Regions from separate parts of the Pseudoalteromonas sp. SG44-1 genome, predicted to be linked through region 1. Evidence: predicted binding sites of a transcription regulator. Region 1 holds the regulator's gene; each other region holds the start of a gene.
The links. Region 1 encodes sigma-54, which starts transcription at its own class of promoters, with help from an activator protein. Its sites were predicted from a motif close to GTTGGCACGNNNNTNGNNT; they were not measured.

Region 1 (5,527 bases):
ACTACTGCAACTGCTGATATGCTTGCCGCCGAGGCACTCAATATCATGGAGAATAAGCGTATCAATGGCTTAATTGTAGTTGATGATAAACACCACCCTATTGGTGCTCTTAATATGCAAGATTTGCTCAAAGCAGGAGTTTTATAATGCAGTTTGCTGACTTATATCAGCCACTTTCAGATGATGCTCGCGAGCGAGCACAAAAAATCAAACTCCTGATCTGTGATATCGATGGGGTGTTTTCAGATGGTCGTATTTATCTTGGTAACCAAGGTGAAGAACTCAAAGCGTTTAATACTAAAGATGGCTTTGGTATCAAAGCACTGATCAATAGCGGTTTTGAAGTTGCCGTGATCACCGGTCGTCATTCACAGATAGTTCAGCAACGGATGACTAGCCTGACAGTACCGCATATTTACCAAGGCCAAGAAAACAAGTTGCAAGCTTATCAACAGCTCAAGGATAAATTGCAGTTAAGCGATGAACAAATCGCTTACATAGGCGATGACGGACCTGACTTGCCGGTAATGGAATTGGTTGGTTTTGCGGTGGCAGTAAATGATGCGCATCCACTAATCAAACGCATTTCACATTATACAACCATGCTACCTGGTGGCTTTGGGGCGGTGCGTGAACTCACTGATTTATTAATGCTCGAAAATGGTAAATCATTAACCAGCGAAGGCACGAGCTCATGAATAGTGCGCGTTTAATATTATGCGTATTATTTGTCGGCTGCATGGTATGGCTGTGGTATCCGTATTTTTATCAAAGTACCGCCATAAAACAACACCAAGAAGATATAATAGCAAAACCTGATTATACTGCGGTGGCATTAAAACAAACCGCATTTGATGAACAAGGTAAAATTAGCCACAAAGTAACAGCTGCAAAAATGGAACTCTACCAACAGTTAGGGTTCACTTACTTTGAACAACCTATTTTTACACTCTATAATCAACAGCAGACGTGGCAAATTAATGCCGATGAAGCCACCTTATATGAAAATCATCAATTAATTTTAGAAGGTAATGTGGTTGCTAAAAACCTGACCAATAATGCCATGATTGAACATATAAACGCAGATAATATTCAGGTTGATATTGAACTACAAACCATGAGTTCAGAACAACCAGTTGAATTAATCGGACCAAATTTAAAAATCACTGGGCGCGGTCTCCATGCCGACTTAAAAGCCGAAGTGGTAGAACTAATTAACCATACGCGAACCATATATTATGACCAATAAATTTGCTCACTTGCTTGTTATACCAAGCTTATTCATTGCTTTTGCAAGCTTTGCTGAAAATACGACACCACCTGCAGATCAAGTCTCTATCAGTGCTGACACGCAGCTTGCCCAACTGAAAGACAATATCGGTATTTTTGAAAAAAATGTTGAAATCATTCATGGTAACCGCCGTATCAAAGCGGATCGACTTGAAGTCCATAAGCGCGAAGATTTAGGCGATAACAAACAACTACTTGTCGCAACTGGCAGTCCGGCTTACTTTGAAGAAAAACAAACTGATGGCACAGTAATGAGTGCCAGTGCTGATGAAGTCCGTTACGATGTCGCTAAGCGCTATTTAACCTTGGTTGGCAATGCACAAGTCACTCAGGCAGGTCAAAAAATCAATGCCAAAAGCATTACCTATGATATGGACCAGCAACTGATCAGTGCTGAAAAAGGCGCAAGCTCAAGCGATCGTGTGCACACCATTTTGGTACCAGTAGACAGTAAAAAAGACAAATCTAAAGGGCAGCCATGAGTACATTAAAAGCTGAATTTCTAGCAAAAAGCTATAAAGGTCGCCAAGTTGTAAAAAGCGTGGGTTTAGAAGTTAGCGCAGGCAGCATTGTTGGCTTATTGGGTCCTAATGGCGCTGGTAAAACCACCACCTTTTATATGATTGTGGGTTTAGTTCCAAGCGACAAAGGTAAAATCAGTATTGATGATAATGACATCACCTTACTGCCAATGCACAGTCGCGCACGGTTAGGGATTGGCTACCTGCCACAAGAATCATCCATCTTCCGTAAATTAACTGTTTATCAAAACCTGATGGCTATTTTAGAAACTCGTAAAGAGCTGAATAAACAAGCCAGAGAAGAAGCGCTCGACAGCTTACTTGATGAGTTTAGCATTCAACATATCCGCGACAGCCAAGGTATGGCATTATCTGGCGGTGAACGTCGTCGAGTTGAAATTGCACGCGCTTTAGCCGCAAACCCAAAATTTATCTTACTTGATGAGCCTTTTGCTGGCGTTGATCCTATTTCAGTGTTAGATATAAAGAAGATTATTGAACACCTTAAAAACCGTGGTATTGGCGTGCTTATTACCGACCACAATGTACGAGAAACCCTTGATGTTTGTGAAAAAGCCTACATAGTTTCTCATGGGGAGTTAATTGCATCAGGTACCCCTGAGCATGTACTCGCCGACCAAACAGTCCGCGATGTTTACCTGGGCGAGCAATTTAGGCTATAAAGCCACGCTCGGCTAAGTATCTGCTAGACTTAACGATGATAACAATAAAAGGATTGTTAGAGATACATGAGGCAATCACTCCAGCTGCGCATGGGCCAGCAACTTACAATGACACCACAGCTGCAACAAGCAATTCGCTTATTGCAACTCAGTACATTGGATCTCCAGCAAGAAATTCAAGAAGCGCTCGACAGCAATCCATTGTTAGAGCTAGAAGAACATGAATATTCAGACGACACGGCTGGTAAAAACGAACAAAAACAAGATAACGATGACTTAACCGTTAGCGCATCAGCAGACGACAAGCCAAGCGAATATGAACAAGAAAGTAGCGAAGCATTAAGTAAAGAGACCTTAAGTGACGAAATGGCTATGGACGTCACCTGGGACGAATACATGAGTGCTGCGCCAAATACGTCATCTGGGCCAATGCCTGAAGATGAGTCAATTTATCAAGGTGCCTCAACTGAAACCTTGCACGAATATCTAATGTGGCAATTACAACTCACACCTTTTAGTCCAACCGATGAAGCCATTGCCATTGCGATTGTTGAAGCCGTTGACGATTCAGGTATTTTAACCTTGAGCTGCGAAGACATCGCAGAAAGCTTAAATCAAGGTAATAACGAAGAAGAAATCGAACTCGACGAAGTGCAAGCAGTGTTAAAACGCATTCAGTTGTTTGACCCTGTTGGTATTGCTGCGCGCAGCCTACAAGAATGTTTATGTATTCAATTAAATCAATTTGATCCTGCAACTCCTTGGATTAGCGAGACAAAAATGATTTTAACTGATCATATCGATTTATTAGCTAGTCGTGACTATCGCACTTTGATGAAAAAGACTAAGCTTAAAGAAGATGAACTAAAAGAAGTAATGACACTGATCCACAGCCTTAACCCAAAGCCTGCGGATACCATAGTACGCGAAGAATCAGAGTATGTTATTCCTGACGTTTCGGTGAAAAAAATTAAAGGTCGCTGGGTGGTTGAACTCAATCCAGACAGCATGCCAAAAATTAGAGTGAACAGCCAATATGCGGCGATGTCACGCTCTGTAAAATCAAGCACTGACAGCCAATTTATACGCTCGCATTTGCAAGAAGCTAAATGGTTTATTAAAAGCCTAGAAAGTCGTAACGAGACGTTACTCAAAGTAACCAACTGCATTGTTAAACAGCAGCAAGGATTCTTTGAGCATGGCCCTGAGGCCATGCGCCCTATGGTACTAAACGACGTTGCCGAAATGGTTGAGATGCACGAATCAACAATTTCTCGTGTAACCACCCAAAAATACATGCATACCCCTCGTGGTATATTTGAGTTAAAATATTTTTTCTCGAGCCATGTAAGTACTGAGAACGGCGGCGAATGCTCATCGACAGCCATTCGAGCATTGATCAGAAAATTGATCAGTGCAGAAAACTCAGCGAAACCATTGAGTGATAGTAAAATTGCAGATATATTGGCAGAGCAAGGTATCAAAGTAGCTAGACGGACTATTGCAAAATACCGCGAGTCACTGGCTATTCCACCGTCAAATCAACGTAAAAGTTTGATTTAAGGCGTAAAATCACAAGAGGAAAATGCTTATGCAACTAAATTTAACTGGTCGTCATGTAGAAATTACTGATTCATTAAGAGACTATGTAAACAATAAGTTTGCCAAGCTTGAAAGGCATTTTGATCATATCAATAATGTCCATGTCATTCTTGATGTAGAAAAGCTAAGCCAAAAAGCAGAAGCCACATTACATGTCAGTGGCGCTGAATTATTTGCCTCAACTGAGCACCAAGACATGTATGCAGCCATTGACGGACTAATCGACAAACTTGACCGTCAGGTAATTAAACACAAAGAGAAGCACGCTCGACACTAACACTATGAAATTAAGCTCACTTATTTGCCAGGACTGCAGTAAAGCTGCGGTCCTTTTTAATAGCAAAAAACGGATCATTGAATTTATCAGCCAATTGGCTCATGAACAACTTCCTCAGCTATCACAACAAGAAATCCTCAACGCACTACTGTCGAGAGAAAAACTAGGTAGTACGGGTATTGGTCGTGGTATTGCTATTCCTCATGGCCGTATGAGTGGTGTTGAAAACCCGCTAGCAATAATTATAGTGAGTGAATCACCGATTGATTTTGATGCGATAGATAATCGCCCAGTTGATATATTTGTAGCTCTCATCGTGCCAGATGGTGATAGCCAACTTCATTTGAAGACGTTAGCCACAATTGCTGATAAACTCAACGACAAAGATTTTTGTAAACAACTACGTAGCGCAAAAACAGACCAAGATTTGTATCACGTAATTGCTGCGCAATCGTAGCCAAATGAAGGAGAATTTACATGGAGTTAATCATCATCAGTGGGCGTTCTGGCTCAGGTAAATCTGTTGCTCTGCGTGTAGTAGAAGATCTTGGCTATTATTGTGTAGATAATATTCCGGTAAACTTATTACCTTCATTAGTGCGCAGTGTCTCTGATAATTATGACAAAATTGCCGTCAGTATTGATGTCCGTAATTTACCGAAAGAGCAGGAAGAATTTAACGATATTCTTGAATACTTGCCTGGTTTTGCAAATCCGACGCTATTTTATTTAGACAGTGATGATCAAACCCTGATCAAACGTTTTTCTGAAACTCGCCGCTTACACCCATTATCTTTGGACTCTTTGCCACTGGATTTAGCTATCAAGCAAGAAAAAGTATTACTTGATGTATTAACTACTCGCGCTGACTTTATACTTGATACCACTGATCTGAGTGTCCACCAGCTTGCAGAGTCAATCCGTGAAAAGATTTTAGGGAAAAAAGATAAAAAACTAATCATTACCTTTGAATCATTTGGTTTTAAATATGGTATCCCAAAAGAAGCTGATTATGTTTTTGATGCACGCTTTTTACCAAACCCACATTGGGAGCCTGAGCTTAAGCCACTTACAGGCCTTGATCAGCCAGTAAAAGATTATTTAGCCAGCCATAGTATCGTACAAAAATTCACTTGGCAGATCCAAACCTTTGT
Region 2 (5,527 bases), on a different contig from region 1:
GCGTTGAAACGTGAGTCTTTTAATAGCGATTTAACGCCATCTTTTGGTAAAAGGCCCAACGAAATAGGTGCATCTTGACCTTTTAATATCATCCACAGTTCATAATCCTTATCAGTTCTGGCGGTCAATTTGTCGCTGGCTTTTATTGATAAACCTTGTTCGTTGATATCGATAAACCATAATGGTTTTTCGCTGGCATCTTTAAACAGCGCAATTTGCTGAGTGTTTTGCCCGACAGGCGTTTGTGGCTGCCAAATAATCAAAGCTAATACGATACTTGCTGCGGTAGCAATTAACGACCACGCTTGCCAAATACTTGTTTTAGGTTGAATAACATTGTTTGGTACCACTGCTTGCTGTGGGTCAATACGCTGTGAAATTGCTTCCCAAACGTGGCTATCTGGCGGCACAGATTTGATTGAGCTGGCTAAATTATTTAAATGTTGCTCCCACATCCAGGTTGCTTCTCGAACACGATTTGATGAGAGCATTAAACGTTGAAAGCGTTTACGAGCAGAGCCTTTTAAGGTCCCTAACACGTATTCAGCCGCCAACATATCGATGAGTTTTTGATTGTCATAATTCATAACGTTAAGCACCTTTGCAACTGTTGCAGGCCGCGTCTGATCCAGCTTTTTACTGTGCCAAGCGGAGTATCAATATGATCAACTAACTCACTGTGAGTCAAGCCTTTGTAGTAGGCTAAGTGGATCGCTTGTTTTTGCTGTTCATCTAGTTGCTCTATACAATCAACGAGTTTACTTTTATCTTCGTAATCAATAGCTAAAGGTGAGTCAGTTAAATCATCTGAGATTGCAGAGTCGTCATCTAAGGATTGCTCTTTACGCACTTTGTGATAGCGCAAAGAGTCTAAGCTACGATAACGAACAATGCTGATCATCCAGCTGATCACTGTGCCTTTGGTTACTTGATAATCAGATGCATTGTGCCAAATTTTCACAAATGCATCTTGCAGCGCTTCTTCGGCATGAGCACGATTGCTTAACATTTTTAAGCTGATCGCAAACAGCTTTGCGCTTGTGGCATTATACAATTTAGCAAATGCCTGTTTATTGCCCTGCGCGGTTGCACTTAGTAGAGGTAATAATTCGTCGGTTTCCATAGAGTTCCTATTATTATTGTCAGTTAGTAAACGTATGATGATGTAAAATGGATGCAAAAAACCAACTAAATGATGGGTGCTTATCATTATTTTCATGCTTTTCCACCAGTTAGCCTAGCAGTAAAATACGGCTTATCAAGTTGCGGCGATCAGTTTTATATCTGAGACTGCAGTCCTACATTCATCGTTTAGAGAGCTGGAAATGACGCCGCAAAGCAGAATAATAGGACCTACCAAAGTTAAATACTGACGAAATTGCAAAAAATCCTGTTACTTCCAATAAATGCCTTGTTTTAGTTATGGTTAAACAGTGCATGAATGTCATACAATGGGGTAAAAGTAGACCACATAAGAGAGATTAAAATGGCCGCATTCGGTACCGTATTTATGCCGCAGATGATTCAAGCACGTTTTACTGATAACGCTTGGAGCGAAAGCTCTGTTGTTCCGTCAGATAAAATTGAACTTCATGCTGGTGCACATGTTCTTCACTATTCAAGTACATGTTTTGAGGGGTTAAAAGCATTTCGCCATGAAGACGGCTCAGTCTATATTTTCCGCATGGACGCTAACATTGCCCGCATGAAACAAAGCTCGCATTTATTAAGCTTACCTGAAGTTGATGGAGCCAAGCTTGAAAAAATGATCATTGATATTGTCCGCCAGTATGCTGATGAAACGCCGTTACCACCGGGCTCTATGTATATTCGTCCAACTCATATCGGTACTGAAGCTGCCATTGGTAAAGCGGCTGTGCCGTCATTAAGTTCATTATTGTATGTGCTATTATCACCTGTGGGTGATTACTTTGCTGGTGGCGCGACTGCGCTGCGAGTATTACTAGAAGAAGATGGTATGCGCTGTGCCCCGCACATGGGTATGATCAAAAGTGGTGGTAACTACGCTAGTGCATTAGCACCCATTACGGCAGCACGCTTGCAACATCAAGCCGACCAAATTCTATTCTGCCCAGGCGGTGATGTACAAGAAACTGGTGCCGCAAACTTTATTTTAATTGATGGTAATGAAATTATTACTAAAGCGCTAGATAGCACCTTTTTACATGGCGTGACGCGCAGCAGTATTTTAACCATAGCTAAAGATTTAGGTATGACAGTATCCGAGCGCAATTTTACAGTCACTGAATTACTTGAGCGTGCTGCAAAACCGGGTACTGAAGCTGCTTTATCTGGCACTGCTGCGGTATTAACCCCAGTGGGTACTTTTATTCATAATGATAAAGAATACAAAGTGGGCAGTGGTGAAGCAGGGCCAACGACAATGCGTTTGCGCCAAGCCCTTAACGATATTCAATGGGGTAAAGCACCAGACACCCATGGCTGGTTAACCAAAATCGACGTGTAAAGTTAAACGATATGTTTTTATAAAAAGCCTAGGTTATTTATAACCTAGGCTTTTTTATGGTCTAAATTATTTAATAATCTATACTTTCAACTGTGTAAGTTAGCTGCAAAGGTGTGTAAAAATAACGTATGTAAACACAGGAAGTATCACTAAACTAATCAGTTGATATCTTAATGCTATGAAATATATATGAATATTTATTTCTGTGAAATTTTATTAGTGGCGCATAGATTGCATTTCTGTTTGGGTATAACTAACGACAAAAGGAGCGTTTATGTGGGCCGCAATAAGTTACTTATTACTGGCAATTGTATTTATCATTATGGGGTGGCAGGTTAGTCCTAGCTATTTTTCGCTGCTATTCTATTGGACGGCTTTATCTCTATTACTGGTAAGCGGTGCCTATTTTTTTAATATTGCAAAAATTTTTCGTAAACGAGAAAACGGTGTTATCCCGTTTTACATTCGTTGGGCTTTCATACCTTTTTTATTGGGGGCACAAGTTTATAACGCGTGGAGCCGAAAGCACGATAAAGTACCGCCATTACAACAAATTAACGAACACTTATTTTTAGCCTGTCGCTTATTCCCTTCAGATATAGATACTTTAAAAGATAACGGTATTACCGCGATTTTAGATGTAACCTGTGAATTTGATGGACTTGAATGGTCATCAACACAAGAAAACATAAACTATTTAAATATCCCAGTGCTTGATCATCGAGTCCCAACACGTTCGCAGCTTAATCAAGCGATTAACTGGATTGCCCATCATATTAAAGATAATCGTCGTGTGGTGGTGCATTGTGCGTTGGGTCGTGGTCGTTCAGTGTTTGTGATGGCGGCTTATTTACTCAGTCAAAATAAGGAGGCTGATGTACATCAAGTGCTTGCGCAAATAAAAGAAACACGCGAAACCGCTAATTTAAATAAACACCAACTGCGTCAACTAGTTAAACGCCATAAAAAGGGTGAGTTATTAATCAAAAATAAAGCGGTATTAATTGCTAATCCAGTTTCCGGCACTAAGTTATGGCAGCAAAAAGAGCATTTAATTGTTGCGCGTTTATCTGCTTATTATAACTTAAAAGTGATGATCACATCAGTCGAGCAAAATGGGATTGTGTTGGCCAAACAAGCGATAGCTGATAAACCAGATATGATCATCGCCTGCGGCGGCGATGGCACAGTGGCAGAAGTGGCAAGTGTTTTGGTAAACACAGACTGTAAATTAGGTATTATCCCATTTGGCACGGCCAATGCTCTAGCACATGTGTTAATGGGAATTAAGTCAAAGTTGATCCCTGTGGAAGTAGCATGTGATTTGATTATTGAAGGGCAAACCAAGCAAATGGATACAGCATATTGCAATGGTGAGTTGATGTTGTTGTTAGCAGGGATTGGCTTTGAACAACACATGATTGAAAAAGCCGATCGGGATACTAAAAATGAGCTTGGTCAGTTCGCATATTTACAGGGCTTCTGGCAAGCTTTGGGTGAACAAAAAGCCCAAGATTTCACCGTACAGCTAGATGATAACGAGCCGCAGCAAATACATACCAATAGTTTAATTGTCGCTAATGCTGCACCTTTTACTACTTTACTAGCGCAAGGTGGGGGACAGCCAGATCATTACGATGGCTTGCTCGATGTTAATTGGCTCACTCCAAACCAAGACGCATCAGCCAATGTATTAAGTATTGCTGAGCTGGTATTTAGCAGTATTACCCAAGCACATTTTGCGATTAATTCACATCATACCAATGCGCGCCGCGTTGCAATATCGGCGACTCAGGAAATAAAATATGTACTTGATGGTGAAGTTAAAAGTGCTGATAAATTGATCATTGAAATTACTCCGCAATCACTGGCGGTGATCTGTGCAGAGCAGGTCGAGTAACTGAACTTGTTGCGCGTTATAAGCTATAACGCGCAATGGCTGTTACTTCTTTTTAATACTAGGCCACACAAAACCGCTGTTTTGCGGTTGTGCATCGACACAGTTATCGAGGTATAACTGCTCGACCTTGGTACGCGCCCAAGGTGTTTTACGTAAAAATTTAAGGCTCGATTTTACACTTGGGTCAGATTTAAAACAGCGAATATCAACATGCTCACCCATTGCTTTCCAGCCAAGTGTTTGCTCGAGTTTTACTACTATTTGTTCGAGTGTAATGCCATGTAACGGGTTGTTTGCTTGCTGATTCATAAGTCACTATTGCTTGATAAAAGTCGCTGCTATTGTAACGTAACTGTGCGTTGATACCAATTCTATTAATTAACGCGAATTGTTTTAGGGGCGGTTGGGTAAATAATTTCATTTTGCTCGTTGAGCATTAACCAATTTAACGCGCTATTATTGTGATGAGGGTTTTTTGCTGCACAGATCACCCGCACATTAGCCATTAAAATAATCGCACCTTCACTGTAGCGTTGATCTTCAAACCAACAGAGTTGCTGCTCGCTAACTTTATTTTTTGCGTCAAGAAACAAGGCTGGTTTTTGATTATTACTGAAACTATTAGCCGAGTAAATTACACTGATAAAACAGATGCCTATAATCGTTATAATTCGCATATTTAGCCTTTGCATTAAAAAATAACTACACTAAGCTTATACCTAAGTTACCCCAAAATACTAGTTTCAGTTGCAATTAAATGCGTTTAAACCAGCCCACTTAGGGTTTTAGGGTGACTTGGCCATAAAATGTGTTAGGGTAAAATCCACAAAAATAATTTTCTAAAGACAAGGTGAACACATGCAATTTAAACAAACGATGATTGACGAATTTACACTGTTAGCAAAATTTCCATTAACCAGTAAAATGCAAGGTATTAAGTTACATAGTGATGCTGATGAAAGCTTATTAAGCGCGGCACAACGATTGTTTGATAAAGGTATTATAGATAGCCCAGATGGCGGTTACTTAACCGATCTGGGCTTAGATCTGATAGAGCACGTAACCGTGCTACACAGTGCGTTGGGTAATTAAAAAATATCAGGCTGCATCCGGTTGGTTTTGTGGTGCAGCATCAATAA
Region 3 (5,527 bases), on a different contig from region 1:
TTGCAAAGTTTAAAGCAGTGTATCGATGCGTTAGCCAATGAGCAGCAAAGTGTGCGTATTCATTTACACCCTGAAGACATTGAACTGGTTAAAAATAGTTATGGTGAAGCTGCACTAGCTGAAAACCATTGGCAGTTAGTTGCAGAGCCGACTTTAGATCGCGGTGGTTGCCAAGTAAAAACACCACAATCATCTATTGATATGACTATAAAAACCCGCGTCAAAGAAACGTTGGATAGTTTTTTGCATAGTAGTGGTATCTAACGCTATTTTTGGTTTGCAATGAGTTCTCAACCACGCCCATTAAGTGAACGTTTACAACAGTATCAAAAACATATTCATAGTCCAACGCCTGCTGTTGCGGGAATTTTAACCCGTGTTGTAGGGTTAACATTAGAGGCGAAAGGATTACGCGCGCCAGTTGGCAGCCAATGTAAAATTGAAACCATGCATGGTTTTGTTGATGCTGAAATTGTTGGTTTTAATGACCAGACGCTTTACTTGATGCCAAATGACCATATTTCTGGTGTACTACCTGGTGCGCGAGTTATCCCACAAGTAAATGATACCGGACTGCCTGTTGGTATGTGTTTACTTGGTCGTGTTGTTGATGGCTTAGGGCGTCCGTTGGATGGGCTTGGAGCTATTAAAGCAGAGCATTACTTAAAATTTGCACAAAATTCCATTAACCCATTATCTCGACGACCAATTACGCAGCCGATGGATGTTGGCGTACGCGCTATTAATTCAGTGATAACTGTTGGCCAAGGCCAGCGCATGGGGCTATTTGCAGGCTCAGGCGTGGGTAAGTCGGTATTACTGGGTATGATGACCCGAGGCTCAGAAGCGGATGTAATAGTTGTTGGTTTAGTGGGGGAGCGTGGCCGCGAAGTAAAAGAATTTATCGAAGAAATACTCGGTGTGGAAGGGCGTAAACGTTCTGTCGTAGTTGCCGCGCCCGCTGATGCATCACCATTAATGCGATTAAAAGGCTGTGAAAGTGCGGTAACTATCGCGGAGTACTTTCGCGATCAAGGTTTAAATGTTTTATTGCTACTGGATTCTGTAACGCGTTATGCCATGGCGCAGCGCGAAATAGCGCTTGCGGTTGGTGAACCACCAGCGACTAAAGGTTATCCGCCTTCAGTGTTTGCAAAGCTACCCGCGCTGGTGGAACGTGCTGGTAATGGCGGCGAAGGGCAAGGCTCTATCACAGCGTTTTTTACTGTACTGAGTGAAGGGGATGATATGCAAGATCCGATTGCTGATGCGGCGCGAGCCATTTTAGACGGTCATATCGTGTTATCCAGAGAGCTCGCTGACAGTGGTCATTATCCTGCTATTGATATAGAAAAATCGATTTCACGGGTGATGCCACAAGTTGTCTCAGAAGCACATATGCAACAAGCGCGAGTGTTAAAACAAGTGTATTCAATGTTCCAGCAAAATAAAGATATGATTACTTTAGGTGCTTATCAAAAAGGCACCGACCAAATGCTTGATCAGGCCATTAATATGATGCCAAGAGTGAATGCATTTTTACAACAAGGCATGAAGGATGTGATCAGCTATGACGATGGCCTACAAGGGCTTGCGCAATTATTAGGACAAGCATAATGGCAACCAATAAGCTCAGTTTATTGCTGAAAATAGAAAATGATAAAGAAGAAGCTTTACGGATAAATTATTTACAAGCGCAGCAAAACTTGCAAGGCAATCAACAAAAATTGCAAGGCTTGAATAACTTTCGCTTAGAATATACTCAGCAATTACATGTAAAAGGAAAGTCCGGTTTAAGTAGCGCCGGGTTTAGTCAATATCATGCTTTCATTGCCAAAATCGAAGAAGCCATTCGTCAACAAGCGAATACAGTTAGTACTGCTAAACAAGTTGTCTCACAACGCCAAAGTTTATGGCTGAAACAGCAGATTAAGGCTAAAGCGGTTGCTAAGTTAATAGAAAAACAGCAACTTAAAGCGAATGTGATCGCACAAAAAAATGAACAAAAAATGCTTGATGAATTTTCCGCAAATCAATTTTACCAAAGACGTCGCGTTTTATAGCCTATTGCCCAAAATAGGGTTATTTATTAATTCAAATCAGCTTAGGCATATTATTTGCTTGTTTAATGTAATAAGTATTTATTCTGGCAAACTGCGGCGGCAAATTGCCACTTTTAATCTAGGTGAATTATGGCTATTAGTGATCTTTCAGTGTTTATCTCAACTGAGCAGGATGTTCAGTTAAATAAAAAAGACAGTGCCAAAGGTGGTGCAGCAGCAGATAAAGAAAGCACTGATAGTGACTTTTTTAGCCAATTACAAAGTGCCAATAATGCTGCGGAAACATCTATAAAGGTTAATTCAACGGGTGCTGAGGCACGTTCAGCAGAAGCCGTAATTGTTGCTGAAAAAGCACAAGAAACGTCTGCTGACAACAGTGATGAAAATGCGATGTCTGGTGATGCAATGCTTGCGCAAATAACGGCGGCTAATAACATGGACACTCGGGTAAATAATACGCCAACTGTCGAAAATTCCTCATTACTTTCAAAGTTGGGGAAATACAGCGAGGAAAAAATAGACCCTACGCTTGTTAAAGTCACTGGAGCCCGTCCAATTGATGATGTTACGCCTATTATTGATACAGAGACTCCTGCTACTGATGATCCGATTGCACAATTAGTCGATAAACAGCTAAAACCATCGTTACTTACAGAAAAAAAGGTGCTGGCAGAGGCAATTGATAAACAACTTCAGCTAAAGGGGAACACTCCGCCTGATGATGCAGTTACTCCTATTATTGATGATATTCAAGTCGCAAAAGAGACATCGCAAAATAAAGCGATGGCAATGCAGCCAACAATCCAACAAGCAGTTGCGACTACAACTACGTTAAAAAGCGGGCAAGTTGACAATGACGCAGCTCAAATAATTGCTGCTGGAAATACAAGCCAAGGTAAACCACAAGACAGTGAAGTATTAGCTAAAGGTTCCGACGCTATGCTTGCTCAGCAAGGAAAACCTCAACAGAGCGCAGCACTAAGTGCAGATGCAGCAGTTACTAACGTTACTGCTAACGCTAAACAAGCAATCAAAAGTGCCACTGAAGTAGCAATGGACGCTGAAGCGGTTAAAGGTGTTGCTTCAAGCTCTCAAACTGATGTATCAGAAAAAGCAGCTGAACAGTCAAAGCGTAATAATAGTGCTGTATTAGAGCAAATCAGCAAGGTATTACTTAACTCAACGACAACTGTGCAAAAAAATGAAAATCCACTGTTGGCGAGCTTAACACCGGAGCAGCAAAAACAGCTGCAAACTCAGGTTGATGTCATTCGTCAGCAAGATCCATCACCGGCTAACATAACTGACTTAAAAAAAATGCTGGCTGAATTTGTAGCGCTTAATAGTAAAGAAGCTGCAAAACCTACCACTGCAGTTGCGACAATTAACACCGCAGAGCTAACTCAACTAAGTAAAGATATTTCGCTGTTAAGCCCTATGCAAAAACAGGCATTAAGCCAGCAATTACGAAATTTTGTGAGCAATGAGCAGCCCAAAGGGGCTTTATTAACTCAGATCAATAAGGCGATTACTGAATTAGCCCAGCCAGAGAGTACTGAAAAAAGGACTGAGTCAAAAGCTCAATTGACGGTTCAGTCAATGGCAGATAATTTAGCAAGCACTACAACTACCAATAGCAGCACCGCTAAATCAGATACAAATAAAGTATCTGCGCCACAATATGCACTTATAAAGGCTGCAAGCAAAGAGCAAGAAGTGAAACTGGCAGTACAAGATAATGTTCTAAAAAGCGAGCAATTTGCTGAAAATATTAAAGCAGAGCAAAGCCCTGTGCGCGACAACACATTGGCACGTGTAAATCAATTGTTTGGCCAGCTCACCGGATTAACCACTGCAGTTACAACAGCCACGGCTGTAGAAGGGAGTGAGCAAAGTTATCAACAAGCTTTGGCTGATATGCAAGTAATGCATGCTCAGCAAGCGAGTCCTACATCACAGACAAGACAAATAAATATTGATCCAACTGCGTTACAAGCGTTGAATATCATGAAAAGTGATGCTGCCAAGTTACTGCAAGAACGAGTGAGTGCATTGTTAAGCATTAATAATAAAGAAGCTGAAATACGTCTTGATCCGCCAGAAATGGGCAGTATGCAAATTCGTATTCGTAGCGATGCAGAACAAGCTCACATTAACTTTGTGGTGCAAAATCAGCAAGCCAAAGAAGCCCTTGAGCAATCAATGCCGAGATTACGGGAAATGTTAGCGCAGCAGGGAATTGAACTGGGTGAAAGCAGTATCCAGCAGGGGAATAGTCAAAGTGATACTGGTGGTGACGGACAACAAAATGGTCGTGGTCAACAGGCAAATCAGCAACAAAATGAAGAGGAAACTGCATTAACTCAGCAACCAATTCGCGGCTCTGGGCAACAATCTTCATCATCAATAGATTACTATGCCTAACACCTGCTATTATATGAGGTATAAGACTATAAAAATAAATAACTTGATGGTGCGCGGTGACACTCGTAATATCGCTATTATCAAGGCATAAAGGAAAGCGGCATGGCTGAAGAAGCAAATTTAGAAATTGAAGATGGCAGTAAAAGTAAAAAAAAGCTGATTATAATTATTATTGCTGCGGTATTGGTAATTGGTGGTGCCGCTGGCTTTTTCTTGATGTCAGGCTCAGACGCTGCTCCTGAAACACTTGCAGACGAATCGGTTGCACCTGCAACTGAAACTGCAGAGGTAAGTGGCAGTGGTGCAAAGGTTGGCAGTGCTTTATATGTTGCGATGCCTCGACCTTTTATTTTTAACGTACCAGGTGCAAGTCGTGACCGTATTGTGCAAATAAAAGTGCAATTATTAGTGCGCGGTGATGTGAATGAAGAAACGGCCAAAAAGCATATTCCACTAATTGAAGGTACATTGCTTGGTGTGTTTTCAACCACCACCGCAGATGAACTGGGCACTAGCGAAGGAAAAGAAACCCTGCGAGTAGCAGCGCTTGATAAAGTACAAGCGGCGTTAATGGACGTAGAGGGAAGTAAAGTAATCGAGCGGGTGTTGTTTACCGGCTTTGTAATGCAATAAGGGGTCAGCGTGAGCGATTTATTATCCCAAGATGAAATCGATGCCCTGTTGCATGGTGTCGATGAAGTCGAAGAGGAGGATCTACAGGACGGTGATGATGGCAGCGGTAATACGCTACAATACGATTTTTCTTCACAAGATCGTATTGTTCGTGGTCGCATGCCGACTCTGGAGATTGTGAACGAACGATTTGCTCGACACATGCGAATTAGCTTGTTTAATATGATGCGCCGCACTGCTGAGGTTTCTATCAATGGCGTACAAATGATAAAGTTTGGTGAATATATCCACACTTTATTTGTTCCTACCAGTCTTAACATGGTGCGCTTTCGTCCTCTTAAAGGTACTGGATTAATCACCATGGAAGCACGGTTAGTGTTTATCTTGGTTGATAACTTTTTTGGTGG
Region 4 (5,527 bases), on a different contig from region 1:
GTATATGACCCTGATTGAGTTGGATCAAATGGTGTAATAGTCGGTGTATCTTTGGTCGAATCCAATCGAAATGACGAATATACACTTGAGGTAGCCCGCGGGGAACCTGATGAATCAGGAATTTGAATCGCCCCAGAGGAGGTTAAACTTACTGATGTTGCATCTCCACTAATTTCATCAACAGGAAAGCCTTGTAAGTAATTACCTTGTGCGTCAACGATAAAGTTATCTTTATCTAATTTAAACGCCCCTGCACGAGTGAATGTTTTATCTTGTGAGCCTAACTCATTGCTAAGAGCAAAGTATCCTTCACCTCCTATAGCAAGATCGAGTGAATTTTTAGTGCCTAATGTTGAACCTTGATGAAACTGCTGTGCTACAGATGCTGTTTGTACACCATCACCATTTTTAGTTTTACCCGAAGAAAAAACTGATGATGAATAAACATCGGCAAACTCAGCTCTCGATTCTTTAAAACCGTAGGTATTTACATTAGCGATGTTATTAGCAGTAACATCCAAATCTTTTTGTGCGGCAGCAATGCCAGTTAATGCAATATTAAAACTCATAATTCACCTCTAACCTATAAAATTTAGCCAATAGGCTAAAAAATAAATAAAATTTATCACGCAATTTCTGCGACATCAGACAGCTTAACTGCCCCTTCTTTAGTGTTAATAATAATACCGTTAGCGCCATTAATATTGACGCTATCAATATTTTTATAAGAGGCCATGGGTAAACTAGTAAATTCTTCGCCCATGCTGCCCTCTGCTTTGATATTGTATTCTCCTGGCGGAAGGCTCTCACCGGCTTCATTTTTTCCATCCCAGTTAAAACGTAAGCCACCAGCAGGTTTATCACCTAACTCAATTACTCTCACTAGTTGTCCGGAAGCATCTGTAATACTGAGCCTTAAATCTTTAACGGGACTTTCAACAGCAATCATGCCCGAGACATCACCACTGCTGTTAAGATCTAATGTATCTGATTCAACTAAAGCTTTTTTGCCTACCAGAGTTGATGCTTGCAACGCTGAATTAGAGGTCATTGAAGCAGCCAAAGACTCAAACTTTGAATTTAAATTTGAGATACCTTCTGCCATGGTAAAGTTCGTCATTTGTGCAATCATTTGGTCGTTGTCCGCAGGTTTACTGGGATCTTGAAACGACAGTTGCTGCGTTAATAATGAAAAGAAATCCTCTTGCGTTAATGCATCACTTTTCTTTTCACCAGTCTTTTCGTCAGCCTCTTGTTTACTCGGCCAACGAAGCGAATCTATATAGCTTGATGATGCAGTATTTATGTCGTTACTCATAATCTAACCCTCAATTACCGCTGCCCAAGCAACAGTGTTTTACTTAACATTTGCTTCGCTGCATCAGCAACTTGCACATTGGTTTGATAAGAGCGTGAGGCGGAAATCATATTAGCCATTTCTTCAACGACATTAACGTTAGGTTTGTAGATATAACCATTTTCATCCGCACTGGGGTGATTTGGGTTATATTCAATTTGCAGTGGTTTATTACTCTCTACAATGCCTAGTACTTTAACGCCAACAGACGATCCCTGCGTATTACCAGTTGATTCTGATGCTTTCATCAGTTCAGCTGCAAAAACAGGGTGACGCGCCCGGTAAGTTTTGTCTTGGCTTGAGCTAATGCTATTGGCATTGGAAATATTACTTGCGGTGGTGTTCAAACGCACATTTTGCGCACTCATACCACTACCTGAAATATCAAAAACGTTATATAAACTCATGCTTAGGCTCCTTGACTACCGAGGGCTTTTTTAAGGCCTTTAATTTTACTACTCATAAATTGCAGGCTTGCCTGATACTCTAATGAGTTCTTTGTATACAAGTTTCGTTCCACTTGTATATCAACCGAGTTACCATCACCTGTATCTGCTTGATTTGGCGAACGAAACATTTCACTATTACCGATATAACGACTACCACCTGCAATGTGATTCGGGTTAGTTGTTACCATGTTATTGCCGCCTTGCTGGTGGCTTTTTGCCGCTTTCAATGCTGAGGCAAAGTCGATATCCTTCGCTTTATAGCCCGGCGTATCAGCATTAGCGATATTGGTTGCTAATAACTCAGCACGTTGCGAACGGATCAACATTGCATGAGGATGAACCCCAAATGCTTTATCAAAACTGATAGCCATAACCATCTCCAAAAAATTGACTTAAGATGATTAATGCAAAAGGTGAGCCAACTAGGTTAGTGTTTTATGATGTGTTTAATTTTTGATTTAAAAAGAAAAACGATGTGGAGGCACATCGTTTTATCGTATTCTAGATTCGGCTTTACTACCGATGAGACTTGAGTTACTTGCGTTTTAGCGCGTTATTTACGCTGGTAAGTTATTTCTTTTGATAAATAATACCAGGATTACAGCGTACCATATCAAACTCGTTACTTAACCCTGACATAGACTCTGAAGCACCTAAAAATAAATACCCCTTAGGGTTAAGTGCTTGAGCAAACTGAGCAATAATTTTGGCTTTCACCTCAGGTGCAAAATAAATCAGCACATTACGGCAAAAAATAATATCAAATTTGCCCATTAGTGCGTATGAATCTAATAAATTAAGGTGTCGAAAACTCACTAATTTTTTTATTGAGTCGTTAACTTGCGCCATCCCATTGCCGCTATCTTTGAAGAACTTCTTCCTGCGCTCTACCGACAGCCCTCTAGCTAAAGCAAGAGAGTCATATTCTGCATGTTTACACATATCTAACATAGTATTAGAAATATCGGTGCCGATGATCTGCGCGCCCATTTTTAATACACCCGGCTGCTTAGCTTGAAACTCAGCGACCGACATGGCAATAGAATATGGCTCTTGTCCTGAGGAACTTGCCGCTGACCAAATTTTCAACGGTCGACGCAACTCTTTATGCTCTGGGAATAACTTACTTTGTAATAGTTCAAACGGGTATTGATCCCGAAACCATAAAGTTTCATTGGTCGTCATAGCATCAACAACTGCGGCACGTAACTGCCGCTCATGCGGACTCAGTGTTTTACTGACCAATTGTGACAATGACTCAACATTGAAACGAACCATTAGCGGAGCAAGCCTGCTTTTGACTAAATAAAGCTTATTATCACCCAAAACAATGCCACATTGTTGCTCTAAAAAAGAACGAAACTGATCGTACTCACTTTGTTGTAAATGCTTATTTTCCAAAGTAACACCGCCTTTTCAAATTAGTCACAATGAACCCATTTTTTCACTGCTGTAGCTAACTCATCCGGATTGAACTTAGCAATAAAGTCATCAGCCCCCACTTTTTCAATCATCGCTTGATTGAACACACCACTGAGTGATGTATGCAGAATAACATGTAATGGGGCTAACTTTGGATCTGCTTTTATTTCAGCCGTGAGGGTATAACCGTCCATTTCTGGCATTTCAACATCAGAGATCAATAAACCAACTCGCTCGGTAATATCATGCTTACAGTCAAGTGCAGCAATTTCCCGGAGGCGAATTAATGCTTCTTTCCCGTTTTTAGCAAGCTCAGTCTGCACGCCTAACGGCTCTAGAGCACGTTTGACTTGATTACGAGCAACGGCAGAGTCATCGGCAATAAATACGATGCGCTCACCTAAGTCTTTTTGAATTTCACCATCATTAGCTATTGCTGCACTGACTTCAGTATTTACCGGGCAAATTTCATTTAATATTTTTTCTACATCAAGAATTTCGACTAACTCATTTTCAATTTCTGTCACTGCTGTTAAATACGAATATCTGCCAGCCCCAGACGGTGGCGGCATTATTTTTTCCCAATTCATATTTACAATTCGCTCAACGCCGCCAACCAAAAAACCTTGTACGGAGCGGTTATATTCAGCAATGATAATAAAACTATCTTTAATATTCTCGATCGCAGGGCCACCTACAGCCATTGATAAATCAATAACAGAAATAGTTTGCCCACGTATATGTGCGACACCTCTTACATAGGCATTCGACTTCGGCATGTTTGTTAAAGGAGGGCATTGCAGTACTTCTCTCACTTTAAACACATTAATACCAAAGCGCTGCCGCCCTCTTAGCTTGAATAATAATAATTCAAGACGGTTTTGCCCAACCAATTGAGTACGTTGGTTAACTGAGTCTAAAATGCCTGCCATTTCAATCTCCTGAAGAAAGCGAATAAGAACGGAACAATAATTGCTTTCTTTCTGTAAAGCTACATAACTACACGGGAGCGTCTGTTTATTGACGCTAAATATTTATACCCTGTTTTCAACCATAAGCATAGTCGAAACATTATGAGTTTGTTAAAAAAAAGCCGAAGATACAGTGTTTTTTATTTTCTTGCTAGCTTATGCCTAGTTACTCCACTGTATGCACAAACATATAGCAAAGAACAATTGCAAGAACTTGCTGTATCCCATGTCTATGATCAATTAGACCCTAATACCGCCGATGATAAGGAACTCAATGCTCTAACATTGGATAGTCGGATACCTGATCGTGGCTGCAACAGCGACCTTGCATTTAATATTCCTACTGAGCCGCCATTTAATCGCCAAATAACCGTACAAATAAAATGTGATGACCTCAATGGTTGGAGTCAATATGTTCATGTACGTATGATTGAACTCACCCCTGTGATTATAGCCACTGAAAATTTAAGTCGCGGGGAGGTTATTGAAGCTCATCATTTACGTTTGATTATGAAACCAAAACATTTCGTAAGAGCGCAGTATTTACAAAATCAAGAGCTGCTGATTGGTAGCCGCAGCAAACGTAATATCCGCAGTGGTTACCCTGTTGCATTAAATCAAATCTGTATGGTCTGCAAAGGCGATAATGTCACTATTTTTGCAATAATTCGAGGATTGAAAATAAAAACTTCCGGTTTAGCCCTAGAAGATGGTACTTTAGGAGAGCAGGTAAAGGTTAAAAATGCAAAGTCAGGGAAAGTTTTAAATGCCCGCGTTGATGGTGTTGAGTCTGTGCAGGTAATTATTTAAATTTTCGTATTTGTGCTAAAGTTTCTAACATGGTTGCCGATAACAAGGCATGTGTTGGATAATGTATAGGTTAAAATCATGGTAAGCCAAGTAAATAAAGGTCAGCAACAGGCTAATGTGTTGACCAATGCTAAACAGCAAAAAATTGATTTACAAAATAATAATGCTAATACTGCGCAAGCAACTACGCCAAAAGCGACTGCTGACTCAGTAAGCTTAACGCCACAAGCGCAACAATTAAAATCTTTGCAAGATAAAGCACAGCAATCTTCTGGTTTTGATAGCAACAAAGTGGCTGAGCTAAAAAAAGCAATTACTGAAGGTAAATATCAAATCGATGCTGAAAAGCTAGCTAAAAATATCGCTGCATTTGAGTTTGATGTGTATGGCTGATCACACCAGTTTGATCAGTTCTAAACTTGTTATGCAGCTAAATTGCTTAACATCCCTTGCTGATATCTTAGAAGATGAATTAACCGCTATAGCCTCCCGTCGTGGCGAGGGCCTTAAAGATATCG

Region 2: a site for sigma-54 is predicted at 2,707-2,725, ahead of H5187_RS05870 (diacylglycerol kinase family protein). Genes of this name have one in related genera too.
Region 3: a site for sigma-54 is predicted at 2,105-2,123, ahead of H5187_RS06745 (flagellar hook-length control protein FliK). Genes of this name have one in related genera too.
Region 4: a site for sigma-54 is predicted at 2,211-2,229, ahead of flgB (flagellar basal body rod protein FlgB). Genes of this name have one in related genera too.

The regions. Positions count from the first base shown of each region.
Region 1 is NZ_JACJEW010000051.1:9,630-15,156, reverse strand. Features, by position in the region: gene H5187_RS18515 (KpsF/GutQ family sugar-phosphate isomerase) at 1-147, shown strand, start outside; gene kdsC (3-deoxy-manno-octulosonate-8-phosphatase KdsC) at 147-698, shown strand; gene lptC (LPS export ABC transporter periplasmic protein LptC) at 695-1,249, shown strand; gene lptA (lipopolysaccharide transport periplasmic protein LptA) at 1,239-1,772, shown strand; gene lptB (LPS export ABC transporter ATP-binding protein) at 1,769-2,494, shown strand; gene H5187_RS18490 (RNA polymerase factor sigma-54) at 2,561-4,057, shown strand; gene hpf (ribosome hibernation promoting factor) at 4,086-4,373, shown strand; gene ptsN (PTS IIA-like nitrogen regulatory protein PtsN) at 4,378-4,830, shown strand; gene rapZ (RNase adapter RapZ) at 4,851-5,527, shown strand, end outside.
Region 2 is NZ_JACJEW010000008.1:105,573-111,099, forward strand. Features, by position in the region: gene H5187_RS05855 (anti-sigma factor domain-containing protein) at 1-587, opposite strand, end outside; gene H5187_RS05860 (sigma-70 family RNA polymerase sigma factor) at 584-1,123, opposite strand; gene H5187_RS05865 (branched-chain amino acid aminotransferase) at 1,487-2,488, shown strand; gene H5187_RS05870 (diacylglycerol kinase family protein) at 2,763-4,388, shown strand; gene H5187_RS05875 (VF530 family DNA-binding protein) at 4,431-4,697, opposite strand; gene H5187_RS05880 (DUF1496 domain-containing protein) at 4,763-5,065, opposite strand; gene H5187_RS05885 (TIGR02647 family protein) at 5,247-5,480, shown strand; gene maiA (maleylacetoacetate isomerase) at 5,487-5,527, opposite strand, start outside.
Region 3 is NZ_JACJEW010000010.1:52,730-58,256, forward strand. Features, by position in the region: gene fliH (flagellar assembly protein FliH) at 1-264, shown strand, start outside; gene fliI (flagellar protein export ATPase FliI) at 283-1,617, shown strand; gene fliJ (flagellar export protein FliJ) at 1,617-2,063, shown strand; gene H5187_RS06745 (flagellar hook-length control protein FliK) at 2,193-4,487, shown strand; gene fliL (flagellar basal body-associated protein FliL) at 4,590-5,120, shown strand; gene fliM (flagellar motor switch protein FliM) at 5,130-5,527, shown strand, end outside.
Region 4 is NZ_JACJEW010000078.1:6,518-12,044, reverse strand. Features, by position in the region: gene flgE (flagellar hook protein FlgE) at 1-569, opposite strand, end outside; gene H5187_RS21250 (flagellar hook assembly protein FlgD) at 626-1,318, opposite strand; gene flgC (flagellar basal body rod protein FlgC) at 1,333-1,764, opposite strand; gene flgB (flagellar basal body rod protein FlgB) at 1,767-2,177, opposite strand; gene H5187_RS21235 (protein-glutamate O-methyltransferase CheR) at 2,377-3,207, opposite strand; gene H5187_RS21230 (chemotaxis protein) at 3,228-4,160, opposite strand; gene flgA (flagellar basal body P-ring formation chaperone FlgA) at 4,302-5,009, shown strand; gene flgM (flagellar biosynthesis anti-sigma factor FlgM) at 5,088-5,402, shown strand; gene flgN (flagellar protein FlgN) at 5,395-5,527, shown strand, end outside.